Regions from separate parts of the Streptomyces sp. NPDC096079 genome, predicted to be linked through region 2. Evidence: riboswitches for the same ligand, from Rfam matches in the RefSeq annotation. Region 2 holds a riboswitch; the other holds the start of a gene.

Region 1 (4,408 bases), on a different contig from region 2:
TGTCACGGCCGGTGACGAGCTCGTGGGCGCGGTTCCAGCCGGAGGCGGCGAGCTCCTGGGCGGAGGTGACGCAGGGCGCGTACCCGAAGCCGTCGACCTCCATGTTCCCGTACTGGGCGTCGGGCGAGCCGGGGGCGCCCTGCCAGAGCAGCATCCAGAGCTCGCCGTCGGCGAGGGCGCCCAGCAACTGCTCGTACGCGTCGTAGCGTCCGGGTGCCACCTGGCGCAGCATGTGCTCGACCGTTCCGGCCGCAGCGGTGCCTGACGCGCTCACCCTGGGTCCCGCCCCTCTTCCGTCCACCACGTACGTCTGTCCAGCGATCCAGTCAGTTCAGCTTAAACAGGGGGCCGCTCACACGGCGGCGCGCTGGTAGAAGGGGCGCACCCGCTCCAGCATCCAGTCGCCGACCGGGTCCTGCGCCATGTCGAGCAGGATGAGGTTGACCGGCCAGGCCACCTCGACCCGGCCGAGGGCGCGGCCGAGGGCGTCCAGGGGGGCGTTCCGGTCGACGCCGTCCCAGCCGAGGAGCTGGACGCCGACGAACAGGGCCGGTTCGGTGCCCTCGACGCTGGCGAGGGCGCGGCGCGCGGTGGCGACGACCCCGGTGGCCTCGAACTCGGCGGAGGCGGCGGCGAGGAAGTCGACGGGGTCGTCCTGCCAGTCGGGCTCGAAGAGCCGGACCCGGCCGCCGCCGGCGGGGCCGTCGAGCGGGGTGCGGCCGGCGCGGCACAGCTCGGCGACGGCGGGCGGGGGCAGCGGGACGCCGACGGCGCCGCCGGGGTTCACGGCGATGCCGAGCTGCGGGGGCAGGCCTCGGGCGAAGTCACGGGCGGGGGCGACGGTGAAGGACATGTGGCTGCCGACGCAGGCGAGGAACTGCTGCTCGGAGCTGAAGACGGGGACGTAGGCCGCGCCCTCGATCTCCATGGTGGCGAGGTCGAGGCCGGGGCTGTCGGGGCCGCCGCCGTTGGGCAGGGGCACCCAGACCTGGCTGCGGCCCAGCACCTCGACCAGCCGGCCGCCGGCCTCGGGGTTGCCGAGTGAGGCGGCAAGGACCTCTTCGAGCTCGTTGCCCGGCCACGTCACGTCCACGGTCGCGTTTCCCCTTCTCGCACGGCCTGCCCTCACCGGCCGCCGGGCAGCACCCTAACGCCGCCCCGGTGCCGTCGTGGCCAAAAGGGAAGGGTACGGGCGTCCCGGGACGGTCCGGGACGCCCCCGAGCCCCGGCCGCCCCGGCCCGCCCGTCTCAGGCCGCCGCGCGGAAGCCGATCCGGTGGAGGGCGTCGGCGGCGTCCCGGTCGAGGAGGGTCACCGAGGCGCAGCCGTGCGGCAGGCTGCCGGACTCGGCGGCCCGCAGGAGCCTGCCGACGGCCCGCCGGTGCCGGGCGAAGGCGTACGCGGAGACGCCCCGGCCCCGGGCGTGCTGGCCGGCCCGCGCGGTGTCCGGGGTGACGTCGAGGAGGACCAGGTGCAGGGCGCGGCCGCGCCGCCGCGCCTCGCGGGCGAGCCAGCCGCGCACCCACGACTGGGTGCCGCAGTCGTGGACGATCACGCTCGCGCCGGAGCGCAGGAGGCGGCGCAGCCCGGCGAAGTGCGCGATCCGGACGAGGGGGCGGTAGACGGCGTAGGGGAGGAGGCGGGGCATGCGGGCCTCCCAGCGCTCGCGGGCGTCCTGGGAGTCGATGCCGGCGCCCTCGGCGGCGCGCTTCATCAGGGTGGACTTGCCGCTGCCGGGCAGCCCGGAGACCACCACGAGGTCGCCGGCGGCGAAGGTGAGGGCGCGGGGGCCGCGGCCGCCGCGCTCGCGCAGGTCCCGCAGGAGGCGGCCCCTGCGGCTCCTGGCGCGGGCCCGCTGTGTCGGTATGCCGGTACTCGTCGCGTATGCGCCGGTGTGCTGGAACCTCATGTCTCTCCCCCTGTCGGGTCTCAGGAGACCTGAGGAGACCCTTGCCCACGAAGTGTAAAGAATCGGTAATGCGACACAAGCGATTTGCCCCGCCGACACCGCGTGCAATGATGTCCGCGCCAGGCGCGCACAGTCGCCGCACAATCGCATACCGGCCGCTCGAATCCGCGCGGGAGAGTTCCGGACCGCCGAGCGCGTCCGGGCGCCGAAGGAGCAAGACCCTCCCTTGAATCTCTCAGGCCCCGTACCGCGTGGATGAGGCAGATCTGAAAAGCGGGACACCCTGCCGTGTCCCCACCCAAGGTGCAAGCCGAGGATGCCCTCGGTGAACCTCTCAGGTTCCATGACAGATGGGGAGGACGTCCTCGCCCGTCATGTGTTTTCGTCACCGATCACGCCCTTGGGACCCGGGAGCCACCCCATGAGCACTGCCCCCCGTCTGACCGCCCTCGATGCCCTGCATCGTTCGCTGGGCGCGACCATGACCGACTTCGCCGGCTGGGACATGCCGCTCCGGTACGGCAGCGAGCGCGACGAGCACAACGCCGTCCGCACGAAGGCCGGGCTCTTCGACCTCTCGCACATGGGCGAGATCACGGTCACCGGCCCGCAGGCCGTGGAGCTCCTGGACTTCGCGCTGGTCGGCAACATCTCCACCGTGGGCAACGGCCGCGCCCGCTACACGATGATCTGCCGGGAGGACGGCGGCATCCTCGACGACCTGATCGTCTACCGCCTGGGCGAGACCGAGTACATGGTCGTCGCCAACGCCTCCAACGCCCAGGTCGTCCTCGACGCCCTGACCGAGCGCGCGGCCGGCTTCGACGCCGAGGTCCGCGACGACCGTGACGCGTACGCGCTGATCGCCGTGCAGGGCCCGGAGTCCCCCGGCATCCTGAAGTCGCTCACCGACGCCGACCTGGACGGCCTGAAGTACTACGCCGGCCTGCCCGGCACCGTCGCGGGCGTGCCGGCGCTGATCGCCCGCACCGGCTACACCGGCGAGGACGGCTTCGAGCTGTTCCTGAAGCCCGAGCACGCCGAGGGCGTGTGGAAGGCGCTGACCGAGGCGGGCGAGGGCGTCGGCCTGATCCCCTGCGGCCTGTCCTGCCGCGACACGCTCCGCCTGGAGGCGGGCATGCCGCTGTACGGCCACGAGCTGACCACGGCCCTCACCCCCTTCGACGCCGGTCTCGGCCGGGTCGTGAAGTTCGAGAAGACGACCAACGAGGGCCGCTTCGTCGGCCGCGAGGCCCTGGAGAAGGCCGCCGAGCGCGCCGAGACCGCTCCCCCGCGCAAGCTCGTCGGCCTGGTCGCCGAGGGCCGTCGGGTCCCGCGCGCCGGCATGCCGGTCGTCGCGAACGGCGAGGTCATCGGCGAGGTCACCTCCGGCGCGCCGTCCCCGACGCTCGGAAAGCCGATCGCGATGGCGTACGTGGACGCGGCGCACGCCACGCCCGGCGCCCAGGGTGTCGGGGTGGACATCCGCGGCACCCACGAGCCGTACGAGGTCGTCGCGCTGCCGTTCTACAAGCGCCAGAAGTGACGCAGTCGTCTCACTCCTCGTCTCACCTCGCAAGACCCACGTTCATCAGCACTCCCCCGATCCAGGAGAATCAGGTCATGAGCAACCCCCAGCAGCTGCGCTACACCAAGGAGCACGAGTGGCTGTCGGACGCCGTGGACGGCGTCGCGACGGTCGGCATCACGGAGTTCGCGGCCAACGCGCTCGGTGACGTCGTCTACGCCGACCTGCCGAAGGTCGGCGACACCGTCACCGCGGGCGAGACCTGCGGCGAGCTGGAGTCGACGAAGTCCGTGAGCGACCTCTACTCCCCCGTCACGGGCGAGGTCGTCGCCGCCAACCAGGACGTGGTGGACGACCCGTCCCTGGTGAACACGGCTCCGTTCGAGGGTGGCTGGCTGTTCAAGGTGCGCGTCGCCGGTGAGCCGGAGGAGCTGCTCACCGCCGCCGAGTACACCGAGTTCTCCGCCGGCTGAGACCGGGCCCGAGACCCCTAGGGATCGATTCATGTCGCTTCTGAACACTCCCCTCCACGAGCTGGACCCCGACGTCGCCGCCGCCGTCGACGCCGAGCTCCGCCGCCAGCAGTCCACCCTCGAGATGATCGCCTCGGAGAACTTCGCTCCGGTCGCGGTCATGGAGGCCCAGGGCTCCGTCCTCACCAACAAGTACGCCGAGGGCTACCCGGGCCGCCGCTACTACGGCGGCTGCGAGCACGTCGACGTGGCCGAGCAGATCGCGATCGACCGGATCAAGGACCTGTTCGGCGCCGAGTACGCCAACGTGCAGCCGCACTCCGGCGCCTCCGCGAACCAGGCCGCCCTCTTCGCGATCGCCCAGCCCGGCGACACGATCCTCGGCCTGGACCTGGCGCACGGCGGCCACCTCACCCACGGCATGCGCCTGAACTTCTCCGGCAAGCAGTTCAACGTGGTCGCGTACCACGTGGACGAGGCCGGTCTGGTCGACATGGCC
Region 2 (4,408 bases):
CCAGGAGATCGGCAGGATGCCGGCGGAGCCCCAGGGGGCGGCCGAGATCGGACCGACGCCCGTCTCCGGGCCTGCGGTGGGCTGGAGCGGGTGGTTCGGCAGGTACGGGGCGAGGTGGGAGCGGACGCCGACCGGACCGACGCCGGGGCCGCCGCCGCCGTGCGGGATACAGAAGGTCTTGTGCAGGTTCAGGTGCGAGACGTCGCCGCCGAAGTGACCCGGCTTGGCCAGGCCGACCAGCGCGTTGAGGTTGGCACCGTCGACGTACACCTGGCCGCCGGCCTCGTGGACCTCGGCGCAGATGTCGGCGACGTGCTCCTCGAAGACGCCGTGCGTGGACGGGTAGGTGATCATCAGCACGGACAGCTCGTCACGGTACTGGGCGATCTTGGCGCGCAGGTCCTCGACGTCGATCTCGCCGTCGTCGGCGGTCTTGACGACGACGACCTTCATGCCGGCCATCACGGCGGAGGCGGCGTTGGTGCCGTGCGCGGAGGACGGGATGAGGCAGACGGTGCGCTGCTCGTCGCCGTTGGCGCGGTGGTAGGCGCGGACGGCGAGCAGACCCGCGAGCTCACCCTGCGAACCGGCGTTCGGCTGGATCGACACCTTGTCGTAGCCGGTGACCTCGGCGAGGCGCTCCTCCAGCTCGGTGATGAGCGTGACGTAGCCCTGCGCCTGCTCGATCGGGGCGAAGGGGTGGATCTGGCCGAACTCGGGCCAGGTCACCGGCTCCATCTCGGTGGTCGCGTTCAGCTTCATGGTGCAGGAGCCGAGCGGGATCATGCCGCGGTCGAGCGCGTAGTCGCGGTCCGCGAGCTTGCGCAGGTAGCGCAGCATCGAGGTCTCGGAGCGGTGCGCGTGGAAGACCGGGTGGGTCAGGTACGCGTCGGAGCGCAGCAGACCGGCGGGCAGCGTCTCGTCGACGGAGGCGTCCAGGGCCTCGATGTCGCCCTCGACACCGAAGGCGCCCCAGACGGCGGCGAGCTGCTCGCGGCCGGTGGTCTCGTCGCAGGCGATCGAGACGAGGTCGGCGTCGACGCGGTGGAGGTTCACCCCGGCCCGGCGGGCGGCGGCGACGACCTCGTCGGTCCTGCCGGGCACGCGGACGGTGACGGTGTCGAAGAACGCGCCGTGCACGACCTCGACGCCGCCGGCGGTGAGCCCGGCGGCGAGGATCGCGGCGTACCGGTGGGTGCGCGCGGCGATCTGCTTCAGACCGTCCGGACCGTGGTACACGGCGTACATGCCGGCCATGACGGCGAGCAGCACCTGAGCGGTACAGATGTTGCTGGTGGCCTTCTCGCGGCGGATGTGCTGCTCGCGGGTCTGCAGGGCCAGGCGGTAGGCGCGGTTGCCGTCGGCGTCGACGGAGACGCCCACGAGGCGGCCGGGCAGGGAGCGGGCGTGCTTGTCCTGGACGGCCATGTAACCGGCGTGCGGACCGCCGAAGCCCATCGGGACGCCGAAGCGCTGCGTGGTGCCGACGGCGATGTCGGCGCCCAGCTCGCCGGGCGAGGTGAGCAGGGTGAGCGCGAGCAGGTCGGCGGCGACGGTGACGATCGCGCCGAGCTCGTGCGCGGCGTCGATCAGCGGCTTGATGTCGCGGACGGCGCCGGAGGCACCGGGGTACTGCACAAGCACGCCGAAGACACCGCGCTCGGCGACGTCGGCGGGGATGCCGGCGCTCAGATCGGCGACGACGACCTCGACACCGGTCGGCTCGGCGCGGGTCTCGATGACGGCGATGGTCTGCGGCAGGGCGTCGGCGTCGACGAGGAAGACCCCGCCCTTGACCTTGCCGACGCGCCGGGCCAGGGCCATGGCCTCGGCGGCGGCGGTGCCCTCGTCGAGGAGGGACGCGCCGGAGGTGGGCAGACCGGTGAGGTCGGCGACCATGGTCTGGAAGTTGAGGAGGGCCTCCAGGCGGCCCTGGGAGATCTCCGGCTGGTACGGCGTGTAGGCCGTGTACCAGGCGGGGTTCTCCATCACGTTCCGGAGGATGACCGGCGGGGTGAAGGTCCCGTAGTAGCCGAGCCCGATCATCGGGGCGAGGACCTGGTTGCGGTCGGCGAGCGTGCGGAGCTCGGCGAGGACCTCGGCCTCGGTGCGCGCGGCCGGCAGGCCCAGGGCCTCGGCGTTCTTGATCACGTCCGGCACCGCGGCGGCCGTGAGCTCGTCGAGCGAGCCGTAACCGACCTGGGCGAGCATCTTGGCCCGGGCCTCGGCGTCGGGCCCGATGTGCCGCTGCTCGAACGGGATGCCCTGTTCGAGCTCGGAGAGCGGAGTGCGGTTGGCGGTCATGTACGGAGGCCTCCTGGTCGTCACGACCTGCGAGGGGCACCACGGCGCGGGTACCCGGACGGCCTCCCCCTCTGTCATCTCAACCTGAGAGTTTCACCGGCACGCCTCGCGGCACGCCGGCTTTCACCGTCGGTGAGAGCGGAATGCCGTCGGGCATCCGCTCTGCTTTCCAGAGTGACCTCGTCCGCGCGGTACAGGGGCCTGAGAGATTCCGGGGAGGATTTGCTCCTTCGGCGCCCACCGGAAGATTTCTCCGGGGGACTCTCCCGCACGGGGTCGACAGCCACAACCAGCCTACCAGCGAGGTTGCGGCTCCCATCGCTCAAGTGGCCGACATCCCAGATGTGCACTTTCGTAGGGGTGTAGAGCAGTTGCGACCAGTTGGAGGGACCGTGCAGACCGACATCGATCCGCGCAGCCTGATCGGCCGCAAGGCGTTCGACCGGAACGGGCACAAGATCGGAACCGTGGACGAGGTGTACCTGGACGACGCGACCGGCATCCCCGAATGGGCCGCCGTCCGTACCGGCCTGTTCAGCCGGGACGCGTTCGTCCCCCTGGAGCCGAGCGCCCTGCTCGACGACGGCCTCCACATCCCCTACGAGAGGGCACTGATCAAGGACGCCCCCGACTTCGGCGTGGGCCGCCATCTCTCCCCCGAGCAGGAGCTCCAGCTCTACCGCCACTACAGCCTGGCCCTCCCGCCCCCGCCCACGGACGCGCCGGACAAGGACTTCGGCCGCCTGGCGGGCCAGGACGGCGCCTGAGCCCACCGTCCGAGGACGGACCCACCCGCGCGACGGCGCGGGTGGGCAGCGTCACGCCGCCTCGTCCCCCCGCACCAGCGGCAACGGCTCCGACGGCTGGAGTTCCGGGTCGTCCACGGCGAACGTCCGCACCCGCCCCGGACCGGACCACGGCTCCTCGAACCGCACCGTGACCCGCCCGACCCCGCTCCCCTGGACCCACCCGGCCCCGTGCACGGCGTGCCGCACGTCGTGCCCGGGCGCCCACACCCGCTCGGCGCTCTCCACCGCGGGGGCGGAACGCGCCTCCTCCGCCTCCGGGGCCACGACCTCCTCCGCCGGCCGCTCGGCTGCGGAGGCGCCCGCCTCCGCCTCCGCCTGTGCGAACAGGTCCTCCTGCGTGTAGTCCGCCAGCCCGCTCACCCCGACCCCCAGCAGCCGCACGCCCCCCGTGGTGTCCACGGCCTCCAGGAGCCGCCCCGCGGCCTCCCGTACGACGGCCGGGTCGTCCGTCGGCCCCCGCAGCGTCTCGGACCGGGTGAGCGTCGAGAAGTCGTAGCGCCGCACCTTCAGGACGATGGTCCGGCCCGAGTGCCCGGAGGCCCGCAGCCGCCCCACGCAGCGCTCCGCGATCCGCTCGACCTCGGTCCGGATCCGCACCCGGTCGTGCAGGTCCACGTCGAAGGTGTCCTCGACCGACACGGACTTGGCGTCCCTCTCGGCCACCACGGGCCGGTCGTCGTACCCCTGGGCCATCCGGTGCAGCGAGGCCCCGTGCGCCCGCCCCAGGAGCCGTACGAGCTCGTCCTCGCCCGCCTCCACGAGGTCGGAGACGGTGGTCATCCCCGCACGCCGCAGGTGCTCCCCGGTGGCCGGCCCGACCCCGGGCAGGATGCGCACCGACCGCGGCCCGAGCAGCTCCCGCTCGGTGCCGGGTTCGATGAGGACGAGACCGTCCGGCTTGGCCTCCTCGGAGGCGATCTTCGCGATCATCTTGGACCCGGCGAGCCCCACGGACCCGGTGAGCCCCGTGGTCGCGAGGATGTCGACCCGCAGCCGCTCCCCCACGGCCCGCGCGCTCGCGCTGTCGTCGGCGACCTCGCCCGCCTCCAGGTCGACGAAGGCCTCGTCGAGGCTGAGGGGCTCCACGAGCGGGGACAGCCCACGGAGCAGCCCCATGACCTGCTCGCTGATCGAGCGGTAGAAGGCGAAGCGCGGCACGAGATAGGCCGCGTGCGGCGCGAGCCGCCGCGCCTGGCCCATCGGCATGGCCGAGTGCACGCCGAAGCGCCGGGCCTCGTAGGAGGCGGTGGCGACGACGCCCCGCGGCCCGAGACCGCCGACGACCACGGGCTTTC

The links. A riboswitch is a leader RNA that binds a small molecule or an ion and turns the genes downstream of it on or off. The one in region 2 is predicted to bind glycine.
Region 1: linked by a shared signal. The riboswitch ahead of gcvT (glycine cleavage system aminomethyltransferase GcvT) and the one ahead of gcvP (aminomethyl-transferring glycine dehydrogenase) in region 2 are both predicted to bind glycine.

The regions. Positions count from the first base shown of each region.
Region 1 is NZ_JBEOST010000037.1:3,903-8,310, forward strand. It holds gene ABTY59_RS36350 (enhanced serine sensitivity protein SseB C-terminal domain-containing protein) at 1-274, opposite strand, end outside; gene ABTY59_RS36355 (enhanced serine sensitivity protein SseB) at 353-1,093, opposite strand; gene ABTY59_RS36360 (AAA family ATPase) at 1,249-1,908, opposite strand; glycine riboswitch at 2,069-2,168, shown strand; glycine riboswitch at 2,170-2,268, shown strand; gene gcvT (glycine cleavage system aminomethyltransferase GcvT) at 2,330-3,454, shown strand; gene gcvH (glycine cleavage system protein GcvH) at 3,532-3,909, shown strand; gene glyA (serine hydroxymethyltransferase) at 3,941-4,408, shown strand, end outside.
Region 2 is NZ_JBEOST010000031.1:9,297-13,704, reverse strand. It holds gene gcvP (aminomethyl-transferring glycine dehydrogenase) at 1-2,304, opposite strand, end outside; glycine riboswitch at 2,484-2,583, opposite strand; gene ABTY59_RS34785 (PRC-barrel domain-containing protein) at 2,697-3,071, shown strand; gene ABTY59_RS34780 (DNA polymerase IV) at 3,123-4,408, opposite strand, start outside.